3 regions of the Bradyrhizobium sp. AUGA SZCCT0222 genome follow, and region 1 is predicted to be linked to each of the others. Evidence: predicted binding sites of a transcription regulator. Region 1 holds the regulator's gene; each other region holds the start of a gene.
The links. The regulator PhoB, encoded in region 1, activates phosphate uptake and scavenging genes when phosphate is short. The targets are predictions, from matches to a motif close to TGTCATNNANCTGTCAT.
Positions count from the first base shown of each region.

Region 2: JQ629_RS14795 (UDP-2,3-diacylglucosamine diphosphatase) is a predicted target of PhoB. The motif match lies at 3,079-3,095, and genes of this name have one in related genera.
Region 3: JQ629_RS34950 (acetoacetate decarboxylase) is a predicted target of PhoB. The motif match lies at 1,665-1,681, and genes of this name have one in related genera.

Region 1 covers NZ_JAFCLX010000004.1:3,896-9,196, reverse strand. Annotated here, with positions in the region: gene pstA (phosphate ABC transporter permease PstA) at 1-743, shown strand, start outside; gene pstB (phosphate ABC transporter ATP-binding protein PstB) at 740-1,561, shown strand; gene phoU (phosphate signaling complex protein PhoU) at 1,585-2,301, shown strand; gene phoB (phosphate regulon transcriptional regulator PhoB) at 2,377-3,078, shown strand; gene JQ629_RS04265 (GcrA family cell cycle regulator) at 3,246-3,755, opposite strand; gene JQ629_RS04260 (aspartate aminotransferase family protein) at 4,238-5,301, shown strand, end outside.
Region 2 covers NZ_JAFCLX010000014.1:44,576-49,876, reverse strand. Annotated here, with positions in the region: gene JQ629_RS14815 (hypothetical protein) at 1-127, shown strand, start outside; gene JQ629_RS14810 (hypothetical protein) at 349-630, shown strand; gene JQ629_RS14805 (monooxygenase) at 695-1,033, opposite strand; gene JQ629_RS14800 (Bug family tripartite tricarboxylate transporter substrate binding protein) at 1,104-2,078, opposite strand; gene JQ629_RS14795 (UDP-2,3-diacylglucosamine diphosphatase) at 3,118-3,930, shown strand; gene JQ629_RS14790 (glycosyltransferase family 4 protein) at 3,927-4,982, shown strand; gene JQ629_RS14785 (threonine ammonia-lyase) at 5,054-5,301, shown strand, end outside.
Region 3 covers NZ_JAFCLX010000073.1:15,300-20,600, forward strand. Annotated here, with positions in the region: gene JQ629_RS34935 (hypothetical protein) at 1-291, opposite strand, end outside; gene JQ629_RS34940 (MgtC/SapB family protein) at 426-1,142, shown strand; gene JQ629_RS34945 (hypothetical protein) at 1,234-1,566, shown strand; gene JQ629_RS34950 (acetoacetate decarboxylase) at 1,798-2,538, shown strand; gene JQ629_RS34955 (hypothetical protein) at 2,717-2,938, opposite strand; gene JQ629_RS34960 (homospermidine synthase) at 3,097-4,539, opposite strand; gene JQ629_RS34965 (RidA family protein) at 4,588-4,977, opposite strand; gene JQ629_RS34970 (GNAT family N-acetyltransferase) at 5,072-5,301, opposite strand, start outside.

The sequences.
Region 1 (5,301 bases):
TCACGCTGTTCTATAACGGCCTGGCCGGCCTCAACCTGGCCGTCTTCACCCAGGACACGCCGCCGCCCGGCTCGACCGATGGCGGCCTCCGCAACGCCATCATCGGCTCGATCATCATGACTGTGATCGGGGTCGGCATCGGCGCGCCGCTCGGCATGCTGGCCGGAACCTATCTGGCCGAATACGGCAAGCATGACCGGCTCACCTCGGTGATCCGTTTCATCAACGACATCCTGCTCAGCGCGCCCTCGATCATCATCGGCCTGTTCGTCTACGGCGCCATCGTGGTGCCGATGGGCGGCTTCTCGGCCTTTGCCGGCTGTCTGGCGCTGGCCGTGATCGTGATCCCCGTGGTGGTCCGCACCACCGAGGACATGCTCGGCCTGGTGCCCAATCCGCTGCGTGAAGCGGCGTCCGCGCTCGGCCTGCCGCGCTCGCTGGTGATCAAGCGGATCGCCTATCGCGCCGCGCGAAGTGGCCTCATCACCGGCGTGCTGCTCGCCACCGCCCGCGTCGCCGGCGAAACCGCGCCGCTGCTGTTCACCGCGCTGTCGAACCAGTTCTTCAGCCTCGACCTCACCAAGACGATGGCGAACCTGCCGGTCACCATCAACAACTTCGTGCAGAGCCCCTACGAATACTGGAAGCAGCTCGCCTGGAGCGGGGCGCTGCTCATCACCCTGACCGTACTCGCCCTGAATATTGGCGCGCGCATCCTTGGCGCCGAGAGGACCGCAAAATGACCGAAGTTTCTGTATCCATGAGTGCCGTCAACGCGGGCGTTCCCCACGTGGCGCTGCCCGACGCGCCGCCGAAAGTGACCGCGCGCGGCCTGAACTTCTACTATGGCGAGCACCATGCGCTGAAGAACATCAACCTCACGCTCGGCACCCACCGCGTCACCGCCTTCATCGGGCCGTCCGGCTGCGGCAAGTCCACGCTGCTGCGGATCTTCAACCGGATGTACGACCTCTATCCGGGCCAGAAGGCGACCGGGCAATTGATGCTCGACCAGACCAACATCCTCGACCCCAAGCTCGATCTCAATCTGCTGCGCGCCCGGGTCGGCATGGTGTTCCAGAAGCCGACGCCGTTTCCGATGACGATCTACGAAAACATCGCCTTCGGCATCCGCCTCTATGAGAAGATATCGAAATCCGAGATGGACGGCCGCGTCGAAAAGGCGTTGCGTGGCGGTGCGCTGTGGAACGAGGTCAAGGACAAGCTGAATGCATCGGGCCTCAGCCTGTCCGGCGGCCAGCAGCAGCGGCTCTGCATCGCGCGCACCGTGGCGGTGCGCCCTGAAGTGATCCTGTTCGACGAGCCCTGCTCGGCGCTGGACCCGATTTCGACCGCCAAGGTCGAGGAATTGATCACAGAATTGGCGGAGGACTACACCATCGCCATCGTGACCCATAACATGCAGCAGGCGGCGCGCGTCTCGGACAAGACCGCCTTCATGTATCTCGGTGAACTGGTCGAATTCGACGACACCAACAAGATTTTCACCTCGCCGGGCGATCGACGCACCCAGGATTACATTACCGGCCGGTTCGGCTAAGCGCACATCGCGAGGAGAAGACAATGGCTTCAGAGCATACCGCGAAGGCGTTCGACAGCGATCTTCAGGAATTGACCCGCCTGGTCGCCGAAATGGGCGGCCTTGCCGAACGCATGATCACCGAATCCGTCGATGCCTTGATCCGGCGCGATGTTGCGCTGGGAAAACGCGTCGTCGCCTCCGACGCCGAGATCGACCGCCTGCAGCACCTGATCGAGGAACGCGCGGTGCTGACGATTGCCCGCCGCCAGCCGATGGCCATCGACCTGCGCGAGATCGTCGGCGCCATGCGGGTGGCCACCGATCTGGAACGGATCGGCGACCTCGCCAAGAACATGGGCAAGCGCGTCGCGGCGCTGGAGAACGATTTCCAGCCGCTGAAACTGATCCGCGGTCTTGAACACATGACCGATCTGGTGCAGTCGCAGGTCAAGTCCGTGCTCGACGCCTACGCGTCGCACGACCTGCCGGCGGCGATGGCGGTCTGGAAGGGCGACGAGGAAGTCGACGCCATCTGCACTTCGCTGTTCCGCGAACTCCTGACCTACATGATGGAAGATCCGCGCAACATCTCGTTCTGTATCCATCTGATGTTCTGCGCCAAGAACATCGAGCGGATCGGCGACCATGCCACCAACATCGCCGAGACCGTGTTCTACATGATCGAAGGCCAGCAGATCCTCGACAAGCGCCCGAAGGGCGACATGACGAATTTCGCCACGACTGTGCCGGGAAACTAGTTACTGAACTGACAGCGGAACGAGAGACGTTTTTCGCGTATCGACAGCGCGTCAAAACACAAGAGGCTTACATAGATGAACGCACGCATTCTGGTGGTTGAAGACGAGGAAGCGCTCACCACGCTTCTGCGCTACAACCTCGATGCCGAAGGCTATGAGGTCGAAACCGTCGCCCGCGGTGACGACGCCGATACACGGCTGAAGGAGCGGGTGCCCGACCTGATCGTGCTGGACTGGATGCTGCCGGGCCTGTCCGGCATCGAACTGTGCCGTCGCTTAAGGGCACGGCCGGAGACCAAGGCGCTGCCGATCATCATGCTGACCGCGCGCGGCGAGGAAAGCGAACGGGTGCGGGGGCTGGCGACCGGCGCCGACGACTACATCGTAAAACCCTTTTCGGTGCCGGAGCTGCTGGCGAGGGTGAAGGGCCTGCTCAGGCGGGCGAGCCCGGAGCGGCTCGCCACCGTGCTGACCTATGGCGATATCGAACTCGACCGCGAGAAGCGCCGCGTCGCGCGCTCGGGCCGTCCGATCGATCTCGGGCCCACCGAATATCGCCTGCTGGAGTTCTTCCTGGAACATCCCGGCCGCGTGTTCAGCCGCGAGCAACTGCTCGACAGCGTCTGGGGCCGCGACATCTACATCGACGAGCGTACCGTCGACGTCCATATCGGCCGCCTGCGCAAACTGCTCAACCCCGGCCGCGAACAGGACCCGATCCGCACCGTGCGCGGCGCCGGCTACGCGCTGGATGATCGGTTCGCGAAGGTGGAGTAGGACGCGTAAGGCGCGGCAAAATCCGCTGTCGTCCCGGCCTTGAGCCGGGACCCATAACCACTGATGTCAATTTTTGAAATGAGCTGGAGCTCCAGCCGGGCATAACCACGAACGCCTGTGGTTATGGGTCCCGGCCTTCGCCGGGACGACATCTGTGAGCGCAGCTCTTACCTGGTCGGCTTCGGCGCCGGGCGGCGGCGATCGGAGGCCGGCTGATAGGCGATGCGCGAGTGATGCGCGCAATAGGGCAGGCTGCTGAGCGCCTTGCCGCCGCAGAAAAAGAATTCCGAGCTGGAGGGATCGCCGATCGGCCAGTGGCAGGTGGCCTCGTTCAATTCGAGCAGCGTCAGCCGCTGGCTCATCGGCACCACATTGTCGTAGGCGACCGGATCCGGCTCCATCTCCACCTCGAAGGCGTGGGCCAGCGCGGTGTTGCCGCGCGACACCGGGCGCGCCACCCGCATCATCTGCTGGGCGGGGCGCGCCTTGCGCTGACGCGGCGCGGCCGAGGAGGGGCTCTTGGCACGGCCGGAAAGACCCAGCCGGTGCACTTTGCCGATCACTGCATTTCGCGTCACATTTCCAAGTTCCGCGGCGATCTGGCTGGCGGAAAGTCCGCCCTCCCAGAGCTTTTTAAGCTGCTCGACGCGCTCGTCGGACCAGGTCAATACCGTCATCGCATTCTTCCCTTCGCACAGAGCCGGCCAAACCGGGGGCAGCGCTGGCGATGCCAATTCTCAAAAATCCCAGCGGGCAGAATCCCTTAGCCCTCGCCGGGCGCAAAAAAGCCGCCCGAACGTTTACGCCTTACAAAATGGACTCTAGGGGTCAGTACTTCCGCACGAGATGTCGTACCCGACAGCCCAGACGCTACAATATGGCGGGACTCTGGCGCAAGAGTCCGCGTCCGCGCGTCCACATGTTCCGGTACTTATGCATTGCAATTGGCGTTTTCCACGGCACCGGAATGCTACGGATTGCTTTATCCTGCACCGCAGGGAAGCGGTTTTTAGGCGTGTTGACACGGTCCAAAGCCAGCATAGAATGCTTGCTACGTGCCGCCCCGAAAAGGCGGCACGTTTTGTTTTCGCAAGACCGGCTGTGCCGCGTTCGCGCCAATGCACGCTATGTGGCCGGTCTCTAACCGTCAGTGATAGCCATGACCAACAGCGCCCCGTCGCATCTGCTTCCCGTATTCGCGAGAGTCGATCTCGGTTTCGAACGCGGCGAAGGCGCGTGGCTGATCTCGACGTCAGGCGAGCGCTATCTCGACTTCACCTCGGGTGTGGCGGTGAATGCGCTCGGCCACTGCCATCCGCATCTGGTCGCGGCCTTGCAGGAGCAGGCCACCAAGCTTTGGCACATGTCGAACCTGTTCCGGAGCCCGGACGGCGACAAGCTTGCAGCAAGGCTGTGCGAGCAGAGCTTTGCCGATCTGGTGTTCTTCTGTAATTCCGGCGCGGAAGCGATGGAATGCGCGATCAAGGTCGCGCGCCGCTATCACGCCGCCAAGGGACATCCGGAGCGCTATCGCCTCGTCACCTTCGAGGGCGCGTTCCACGGCCGCACGCTGGGCACGCTGGCGGCTACGGGATCTGCCAAATATCTGGAAGGTTTCGGTCCGCCGCTGGACGGCTTCGACCAGGTCGCGCATGGCGATCTCGAAGCGGTCAAGAAGGCGATCGGGCCAGAGACTGCCGCCATCCTGATCGAGCCGGTGCAGGGCGAGGGCGGTGTCCGCAGCGCGCCGCATGCGTTCTACAAGGCGCTCCGCCAATTGTGCGACGACAAGGGCCTGCTGCTGATTTTCGACGAGGTGCAGACCGGCATGGGCCGCACCGGCGATCTGTTTGCCTATAAGCGCCTTGGCGTCACCCCCGACATCATGTCGCTGGCAAAAGCGCTCGGCGGCGGCTTTCCGATCGGCGCCTGCCTTGCCACGGCAGAGGCGGCGTCCGGCATGACGCCGGGCTCGCACGGCTCGACCTTCGGCGGCAATCCGCTTGCGATCGCTTCCGCCAACGCGGTGCTCGACGTGATGCTCAAACCCGGCTTCTTCGACCACGTGCAGAAAGTGTCGCTGCTCTTGAAACAGAAGCTCGCTTCCGTGGTCGATCGCTATCCTGCCGTGCTGGCGGAAGTGCGCGGCGAAGGGCTGCTGATCGGCGTCAAGGCCGTGGTGCCCTCGGGCGATCTCGTCGCCGCGCTGCGCGACCAGAAGCT
Region 2 (5,301 bases), on a different contig from region 1:
CATCGAAGCAGGCCGGCAACGAGGTGCGCCTCTTGATCGCCTGGCTCGTTGGGCTCGTGAAGCGCCCTTGCACGCCGTCACTGTCGCGTTCCTGCTGGGTGTTCTGCTCGGGCGCCGCCGCAGATAACGAGCCATTCCATCTCTTCGGTCGATCGCGCAATTTGGTTGGCAGCCTCGACGACCGTCTCTCGACCATGAAGCCCGGTGAGCGATGCGGCTAGGCGGCGATTGTTAAAATTTTACGCAAATTGATAAGTGGCGAACAACCGCTCCGGCAAAATCCGGGCGGCGTTAAACCGGGCCTTTATCGCGCGCGTGCATCCTCCTGCAAAAGGAGGCGCATAAGCGATGCCCATTTTTCAGTATTTTTACGTCACAGGATCGGCACTGTTCGTATTGTTGTTTGTTTCCGACGCTTGCCTGCGCGACAGCGAGAGCGATTCACGCTTCGATGGGTCGTTATATCAAAGCGCCATCTACGCACCCCGAGAGGTGGAAACACTGACGGAGCCGCGCTTCACGCAGGATGCGACACCGGCCGATCGCGTCAGGGAAGTGTTTGCCCAGTTCGTGCCCAATGAAGGCAAGCGCAGCAAACGCTACTCTTCGGCGGCGACGCGCGGAACCTAGAATCTTCCGCACGCGTAACGCAGTGCGCGCGATCCAATCACGCGCAGTGCCGCAACAGCTATCGTCAGGCCACGACCTCGATCGCCTTGCCGTTGACGCGCGTCTCGTCCTGCAAATTATCGACCGTGACATGGGTGTCGTACCAGGTCAGGCGAGGCCGCACCCCGAAGCGCTTTGTCAATTCCGCCACGCGTTCCTCCGTAAACCAGGCTTCCGCCGATTGGCGGCTGTCCCAGAGGTAGACGCCGCCGGTACCGGTTTCGCCATTCAGGTAGTCCTTGCGGATCAATCCTTTGGTGGCGAGGCCGCGGTAGGTCGGCGCGCTCGACGTGCCGCCGGTGATTGCCTGTTCCTCTGATCGCTTCGGCAGATCGAACTGAACGACAACGATGCAATTGGCCATGGCGGTTTCCTCAGGTGGGGTTGAGCGGCTGGGGTAGCGGTAGGCGCAGTCCGCGCGCTTGCAGTTTAACCTAGTTGCCGAGCTTGATGCCGGCGTCCCTGATCACTTTTGCCCATTCGGGCGTCTCCTTCTTGATGACGGCTGCAAACTCTGCCGGCGTATTGCCGACGATCTCGAGCCCGAGTTCGTCGAACTTCTTGCGTACCTCCGGCAGCGCCAGCGCCTTGACGGTTTCGCCGTGCAATTTGTCGATAACATCCTGTGGCGTGCCTGATGGCGCGAGCAGGCCGAACCACGGCACCGCCTCGAAACCGGGAAATCCGGATTCCGCCATCGTCGGCAGGTCGGGCGCCAGGGCCGAGCGCCTGACCGAGGTGATGGCCAGTGCGCGCAATTTGCCTTCCTTGGCCAGCGGCACCACGTTCACGATGTTGGCAAACGACATCGCGATGCGGTTGGCGAGCAGGTCGGGCATCAACGCCGTGGTGCCGCGATAGGGCACCGATGCGATGTCGACATGCGCCATGTATTTGAACAGTTCGGCGCCGAGATGCTGCGACGTGCCGACGCCGGCATGGCCGTAGGAGAGTTTGCCGGGCTGCGCCTTGGCGAGTGTCACCAGTTCCGCCACGGTCTTGACCGGCACCTCGGGCGGAACGGCGAGCACGTTCGCGGCGATGAACACCTGCGAGATCGGCGCAAAATCCTTGATCGGATCGAACGGCAGTTTGTCATAGAGGCTCGGATTGATGACGAGCGCCGAGTTGCCGCCCATCAGTAGTGTGGTGCCGTCGGCGGCCGACTTGGCGACGCGTTCGGTGGCGATGTTGCTGCCGGCGCCTTGCAGGTTTTCGACCACGAACGGCGTGCCCCAGACCTCGGCAAACCGTTCGGCAAGAATGCGCGCCGCAAGGTCCGGCGCGGTGCCGGGCGTGAAGCCGACCAGGATCTTCACCGGCTTGTTCGGATAGGTGGACTGCGCCGATGCCGTCTGCGCGGTGAGCAGCACCAGCAACGCGGCGAACAGGTTCGCAACGAACTTCATCGTTTCCTCGCTTGTCCTGCCTGCCGGTTTGCGCGGTCATTGCCGCAGGACGTGGAACAAGTGTGACAGCAGCGGGCGTCGCCCGCAAGGCGCCGGCCGGAGCCGCATGCCCGCGCCCCGGCTGATCCGCAGCAAGTAGCCCGCATGAGCGCATGCGATATGCGGGATTAGAGAAGCCCCGGATGTCGCGTTGCTCATCCAGGCTACATACCAATTGTGCCCGACGGGCAAATCACTTCGGATTTATGGAAATCGTGTCAAGCCCTAAAATAAAAAATATTTCTGTTTACCAGAAGGCAAATCAGGGATATGTGTTGGGCCATCCCGTCCTACTCAGAAGGGCGTCGGCCGTCGTCACGGACGTTGGGCGGGTTGCGGTGGACGCTTGTTTACGCTGAGACGACGGCGTGGATGGGCGTACGGCAAAACCGTGTGGTCCTGGCGCCCGTTGCTGGCGTCAAGCCGTCGGCTAAGCGTGAGCTGAACCGGCGGTGACGGAGTCAACCAAGAACTCGTCTCCGGGGAGAGCACGGCATAAGCCGTAAAGCCATTGCGCAGGGAAGGCCGGGTGTTCTCCGCTGCCCTGTATGCTCGTGTGCATTTTGTTTTGTGCAAACCGCACACGGGACCGCGGGTGCAGCGCGCACCCGGTCTTCCCTGCGCCCTCTCATTGGAGGGCAAGGAAATTTCTGGCAAAGCTCGGGCGCAGTGCGGTCGCGAGATCGCGAAGCTGTATCCACGTCGTCCCGGCGAAGGCCGGGACCCATAGCCACCGAAGTCAGCGATTGAAAGAAAGTCGTCGAACATCGTTTTTCAAAACAAGCGCCGCGGCGTATGGGCCTTCGCCGGGACGACGAACCAGTTAGCGATCCGATGTGCGCATGCGGGTGAACTCCGTAAATCCACGTGGTGGCGCCGTCGTTTCCCTGTCGCATCGCGCTGCTATCCGCTTTTGCAGGGGCGCGTCATCGATTCGCGTGGGGCTATCAGTCGCGTCGGTTGTCATCGCCCTGTCACAGGGATCTGTTAGGTGCACGGCATGGGTAGTGACTCCTCGAGTGAAGAGAGCCCGGAGCGGCGCTTTCGCACTTTGTTTATCTCCGACGTCCATCTCGGAGCCCGCGGCTCGCAAGCCGACCGGTTGCTGGACTTCCTCAAAAGCCACGACGCCGACACCATCTATCTCGTCGGCGATATCGTCGACGGCTGGGCGCTGAAGTCCAACTGGTACTGGCCGCAATCGCATAACGACTTCGTGCAGAAAATGCTGCGCAAGGCGCGCAAGGGCGCCAAGGTCGTCTACGTGCCGGGCAATCACGACGAATTCCTGCGCAACTATTACGGCACCCATTTCGGCGGCATCGACGTGGTGGAAAACACCATTCACGAGGGCGTCGACGGCAAGCGCTATCTCGTCATCCACGGCGACATCTTCGATCTGGTGGTGCAGAACGCGCGCTGGCTCGCCCATCTCGGCGACAAGGCCTATGATTTCGCCATTCAGATGAATCGCCTGGTCAACTTCTTCCGGCGCATGTTCGGCGTTCCCTATTGGTCGCTGTCGCAATGGGCGAAGCTGAAGGTCAAGAACGCGGTGAATTATATCGGCGCATTCGAAAAGACCCTGGCCGGCGAAGCGCGGCGTCACGGCGCCGATGGCGTGATCTGCGGCCATATCCACTACGCCACGATCCGCGACGAGCACGGCATCCGTTACATGAACTGCGGCGACTGGGTCGAAAGCTGCACCGCACTGGTCGAGCACGAGGACGGCCGGTTCGAGATCATCACCTGGGCCGATCCGCAGCGCCGGCTGGCGCCGGTCCCCCGCGTCGCGGCGCGCGCGGCATGACGCATATCCTGGTCGCGACCGATGCGTGGCATCCCCAGGTCAACGGGGTGGTACGGACGCTGACCATGATGGCGGAAGCCGCCAAAGGCTTCGGCGTCGATGTCAGCTTCCTGACGCCGCAATCGTTTCGCACCTTTGCGATGCCGAGCTATCCGGATTTGCAGCTCGCGCTGCCTTACCCGGCGAAGATCGCGGCGCTGATCGAAGCGGCCAAGCCCGACAGCATTCACATCGCGACCGAAGGCCCGATCGGCCTTCTGGTTCGCCGCTATTGCCGCAAGCACGGACTGCCGTTCACCACCAGCTTCCACACGCGCTTTCCGGAATATGTCTCGGCGCGCTCGCCGATCCCGGAAAAATGGGTCTGGCGCGCGCTGCGCTGGTTTCACCGGCCGAGCCAGGCGGTGATGGCGGCGACGCCGGCGCTTGCAGCTGAATTGCGCCAGCGCGGATTTCGCAATGTGGTGCTGTGGTCGCGCGGCGTCGACACCTCGCTGTTTCATCCGCGCACCGCCGACCTCTGTCTGCCGCAGCCGGTGTTCCTCAGTGTCGGCCGCGTCGCGGTCGAAAAGAATCTCGAGGCGTTCCTCGATCTCGATCTCCCCGGCACCAAGCTTGTTGTCGGCGATGGCCCGGCCCGTGTGGCGCTGGAGCGGAAATATCCGGATGCGGTATTCCTGGGCGCCCGGCACGGCGAGGAACTGGCGGAGATTTATGCGGCCGCCGACATCTTCGTGTTCCCAAGCAGAACCGACACCTTCGGTCTGGTTCTGCTGGAGGCGCTCGCCAGCGGGCTGCCGGTTGCCGCTTTTCCGGTCACCGGTCCCCTCGACGTGATCGGGGCGGCGCCGGTCGGCGTGCTCTCCGACGATTTGCGCGCTGCCTGCCTCGACGCGCTGCAGATATCGCCGCAGGCCTGTGTGGAATTTGCCGCCGCCCACACCTGGCAGGCCTCGGCGCGGGTTTTTGTCGACCATGCGCTCAATGTCCGGGCCCCAGGCTCCGAAGGCGAGGTGGTCGAGTTTGTGGAAGACCCGCATTTCGCCGCCTGACTTCACCGGATTGCGTCTTGCCGGCCTGTCCACGGACGCGATACAAAGTCGTCATGACGGATCAAGCCTCGATGGCACCGATTGGTGCCGCAGATATCGATGCGGCGGCGCGGGTGGTTGCGCCCTTTGCGGTGCGAACGCCGCTGTTGTCGTTCCCGGTTCTCAACGAACGCGTCGGAACCAAGGTCTTTCTCAAGCCGGAAATGCTGCAGCGGACCGGTTCTTTCAAGTTCCGCGGCGCCTTCAACAAGCTCGCCTCGATCCCGCAGGCCGAACGCGGCGGCGGTGTGGTCGCGTTCTCGTCCGGCAACCACGCCCA
Region 3 (5,301 bases), on a different contig from region 1:
CGTGAGGCCGGCGCCGTAGAGCGCCACAAGCTTCACCGATTTGACGTAAGAAGAGGCTTCAAGTTGCAGGATGCGCTGCTTCTCTGCGGGCGACGTGCTGAAGATCTGCGCCAGGAATCCAATGACGGCACTGGGATCGGCGTTTGGGCCGGCTCGCATTTGCGACAGCACGCTGTCGACGCAGGCGGGCTGCTTGGTGCGGTAATAGCCGGTCATGCAGTTCTGGTCCGCAGATGCGGGCGAGCACTGAATACCGAGCAGCGCGATCGCGGCGTAAAGCAATCTTTTCATGACAATTCCGCTAAATCAGGCGAATCGAGCGCCGTTGCCCGCAGCGAAGCGGGCCGGCGACCGTTAGTCGCCGGAACGGGCCAGATCGTTCAGGCTGTGATAGATTCGTCACTTCTCTCCCCTAGAAAGCCGAGATGCGCTTCCTGACGACCTTCCAGATCGCCGATTTCCTCGACACCCTGGTCAGCCTGACCGCGGCGTTCGTTCTGGGCACCCTGATCGGCGCCGAGCGGCAATACCGGCAGCGGACGGCCGGCCTGCGCACCAATGTGCTGGTTGCTGTCGGCGCGGCCGCCTTTGTCGATCTTGCGATGCATCTGAAGGCTGCCGAAGGCGCCGTACATGTGATCGCCTATGTCGTCTCGGGGATCGGCTTCCTCGGCGCCGGCGTCATCATGAAAGAGGGCCTGAACGTCCGCGGCCTGAACACCGCGGCGACGCTCTGGGGATCGGCCGGGGTCGGAGCCTGCGCCGGCGCCGACATGGTGGCCCAGGCGGCGGCGCTGACCGTGTTCGTGGTCGCCGGCAACACCCTGCTGCGTCCGCTGGTCAACGCCATCAACCGCATTCCGATCGACGAACGCGCTTCCGAGGCGACTTATTACTTCAAGCTCGCGGTCAGTGCGGAGGCGTTGCCTGACATGCGCGACCACATGGTTGAGCGATTGGAGAATGCAAAATATCCGGTCGCTGAACTCAATGTGGTCGAGCATGGCGATGACCTCTTGGAGATCGTCGCCACGCTGGTTTCCACCGCGATCGATCCCAACGAATTGAATGCGGTCGCGGTCGATCTGCAGCGCCAGCCCGGCGTTCGCCACGCCACCTGGGAAGTCAGCACCAAGGATTAGTTTTGTTATTGCCCGGTTCCGCACGCTGCGGGGCGGGGAACAATGCGCTACGCCGGCCGTTGTCATCGCGAACAACCTTGCGGTGAACGATATGTCTGCCGATCAGAACAAGCGCAGCTACCGGATTGATTTTCTCGTTGCGGCCGCGCTGGTCACGACGGGCCTCGTGATGTCCGGTCTGTCGCTGGCCGAGTTGCGCGCGCGCCCGCCGCAACAAATGGCGCAGGCCACCCAGCCGCTGCAATCGACGCCGGGTGCGGAAACCAGGCCGTCGGTGCCCGCGGAGACGACGACCGGCACCCGGCCGTCCAACGTGCCGCCCGAACCGGCGCGACCCGATGCCGACGCGCAGAAGGCGGGCGCCCAGCCCGCGCTGCCGCCGGCACCGGCCGAGAAAACGGCCGAGCCGATCAAGCAGAAGTAGTCTTTCGTCATTCCGGGATGCGCCACTTGGCGCAGGCCCGGAATCCATACTCACGATCGTGGTTATGGATTCCGGGCTCGCGCTTCGCGCGCCCCGGAATGACGGAGGGATGAAGCGCCCTCTGACGCCGATTTGACTGACGCTGCCGGATTTACAGTCTCGCCTGAGCCATCAAGCTCCCCCATAATCGCCCTCATCGCGCGACCGCGCCTACGACAGATGGGGCAGGCCATGAAGATCGACGATGTCAGACGAACCGCGTATTCGATGCCGCTGAACAACCCGTCCTTCCCGCCGGGGCCCTATCGCTTCTTCAACCGCGAATATTTCATCATCACCTACCGGACCGATCCGGACGTGCTTCGCGCCCTGGTGCCGGAGCCGCTCGAAGTCAGCGAACCGGTCGTCAAATACGAATTCATCCGTATGCCCGACTCGACCGGCTTCGGCGACTACACCGAAACCGGCCAGGTGATCCCGGTCCGTCTCAACGGCGAGGAGGGCGCTTATACCCACGCGATGTATCTCGACGACGAAGGCCCGATCGCCGGCGGCCGCGAAATCTGGGGATTTCCCAAAAAGCTCGCGAAGCCGAAGATCGAAGTCGAGAGCGATGTGCTGGTCGGCTCGCTGCATTACGGCTCGGTGCTCTGTGCCTCCGCCACCATGGGTTACAAGCATCGCCCGGTCGATCATGACGCCGTGCTGAAGGGCATGAAGGCGCCGAACTTCATTCTCAAGATCATCCCGCATGTCGACGGCAGCCCTCGGATCTGCGAACTGGTGCGCTTCCATCTCGAGGACATCACGCTGAAGGAAGCATGGAGCGGTCCGGCCGCGCTCGGCCTGTTTCCCCACGCGCTGTGTGACGTTGCCCGGCTTCCGGTGCGCGAAGTGGTCTCCGCGCTGCATTTCAAGGCTGATCTGACGCTGGGATTGGGGAAGGTGGCGTTCGATTACATGGCGAAGTGACAGTCGTCATTCCCCGATGCGCAATTGCGCATCTGAGGGCGATGCGGAGCATCGAACCCGGAATCTCGAGATTCCCCGGTGCGCAATTGCGCACCTGAGGTCTGGCCCTTCGGGCCATCCCGGAATGACGAGTGGCTTATAGGGTCGCTCGCGTTCGACGGTTTGGCGAAGTGACGCTCTACTGAGCGCCCTTGAGCGTGCACGATGTCGAGCAGGTCGTCATCACGCCGCGCTGGCAGGAGATGCACACGGCGATGCACTGCTTCAGGTCCTTGGGATTGTAGGAGCTGTAGAGCTTGCGCGCGCAGTTATCGATCGAGCCGGTGATGTCGTTGTTGTTGTCAGGTTTGCACCCGGCCAAAACGACCGCCGATAGCATGATTGCGATAAAGACGCGCATTTCCACCGCTCCACCGGGGGCGTCGCTGCGCAGAGACGCAGGACGGCTCAAGGTCCTCGTAAAAGAGGTACCTTTCAGGATTGCGCGATTTTATTAAGCGAGCGTTACGGTGACCGGTGGCCCCTGATGCTGCGTTGCATCAGAGGTGGAACCATACCTTATCGCACAAGAATGTTGCGGAACTGCCAGGGATCGGAGGTATCGATGTCTTCCGGGAACAGGCCCGGCCGATCCGTCAGCGGGGTCCAGTCGGTGTAGTATCCCTTTACCGGGCCGAGATACGGCATCTGGATTTCCAGCAGACGATCGAAATCCATCTCGTCGGCTTCGACGATGCCTTGGTTCGGGTTTTCCAGCGCCCACACCATGCCGCCGAGCACGGCGGAGGTCACTTGCAGGCCGGTGGCGTTCTGATAGGGCGCGAGTTTGCGGGTCTCTTCGATGGAGAGCTGCGAGCCGTACCAGTAGGCATTGTTGTCATGGCCGAACAGCAGCACGCCGAGTTCGTCGATGCCGTCGACGATTTCGTTCTCATCGAGGATGTGGTGCTTTTCCTGCATCTTTGCTGCGCGGCCGAACATTTCATGCAGCGACAGCACGGCATCGTCAGCCGGATGATAGGCATAGTGGCAGGTCGGCCGATAGATCGCCGTGCCCGATGCGTCACGCACCGTGAAGTAATCGGAGATCGAGATCGACTCGTTGTGGGTGACGAGGAAGCCATACTGCGCGCCGCGGGTCGGGCACCAAGTGCGCACGCGCGTGTTGGCGCCGGGCTGCATCAGGTAGATGGCGGCGCCGCAACCCGCTTCGTGGGTACGTGCGTTCTCGGGCATCCATTTTTCATGGGTGCCCCAACCGAGTTCGGACGGCTGCACGCCTTCCGACAGGAAACCCTCCACCGACCAGGTGTTGACGAAGACATCAGGCTCTTTCGGCGACTTGGAGCGCTGGGTGTCGCGTTCGGCGATGTGGATGCCCTTGACGCCAGCCTGCCGCATCAGGTCCGCCCATTCGGCCTTGGTCTTCGGCTTGGGGGCATTGAGCTTCAGATCAGCGGCGACATTGAGCAGCGCCTGCTTGACGAAAAAGGAGACCATGCCGGGATTGGCGCCGCAGCAGGAGACGGCCGTCGTCGAGCCCGCGGGGCGCGCCTTCTTGGCGGCCAGCGTCGCTTCGCGAAGGGCGTAGTTGGAGCGCGCCTCCGGGCCCTTCGAAGAATCGAAATAGAAGCCGAGCCAGGGCTCGTTGACAGTGTCGATGTAGAGAGCGCCAAGCTCGTTGCAGAGCTCCATGATGTCGGTGGAGCCGGTATCGACCGAGAGATTGACGCAGAAACCCTGGCCGCCGCCTTCGGTGAGCAGCGGGGTAAGCAACGCGCGATAATTGTCCCTGGTCACGCCCTGCTGGATGAATTTTACATTGTGCTTCTCGCAATGCGCCTTGCGGCCCTCGTCCTTGGGATCGATCACGGTGATGCGCGACTTGTCGTAATCGAGATGCCGCTCGATCATCGGCAACGTGCCTTTGCCGATGGAGCCGAAGCCGACCATGACGATGGGACCGGTGATCTTCGCGTAGATCTGCGAGGCGGGGCTCATGGGATGGTTTCTCCGGAAAGTGCTGGCGGACAGATGGTGAGGGGTGGATCAGGCGCTGCGGCGCTTGGCGGTCACTTCGATCTCGATCTTCATCTCGGGCCTGTAGAGGCCCGCGACCACCAGAAGCGTCGCGGCCGGGCGAATATCGTCGAGAACTTCGCCGCAGACCGCGAAATGGGCATCCGCATCCCTGAGGTCGGTGATGTAGTAGGTCGCGCGGACGATGTCGGCCATCGCGAAGCCGCCCTCTTTCAAGGCGGCCTCGATGGTCTTGAAGCAGTTCCGTGACTGGCTCGTGACATCGTCAGGCATCGTCATGGTGGTGTAGTCATAGCCGGTGGTGCCGGCGACAAAGGCGAAATCGCCGTCGATCACGGCGCGGCTGTAGCCGGCGGTCTTCTCGAACGGCGAACCGGTGGAAATGAGACGGCGGGGCATCGGAACCTCGATTTGCGGCCTGATCCGAAAATAGCTGATTTGGCGCGGTTTAAGGGCTTTTCGCCGGACCGCGCAACCCCTCTGACGCGAGGGCTCAGGCCGCGTGCGGTACGGTCTGCAGAGCCTTCTTCGCGCGAGATGCTTTTGCCTTGCGCATTGGCGCGCCGGACGCCGAGATCATGCCCCAGGCGCCATCGAGCCCGCCCTCGCGCAGCGCGAGGCCGAGCAGGCGGTCGCGTTCGAACGGGCCGGGCAGCGACAGCTCGCCGGTCTTTTCGGCCGAGAAGCCGAACCTGACGTAATAGGGCGCGTCGCCGAGCAGGA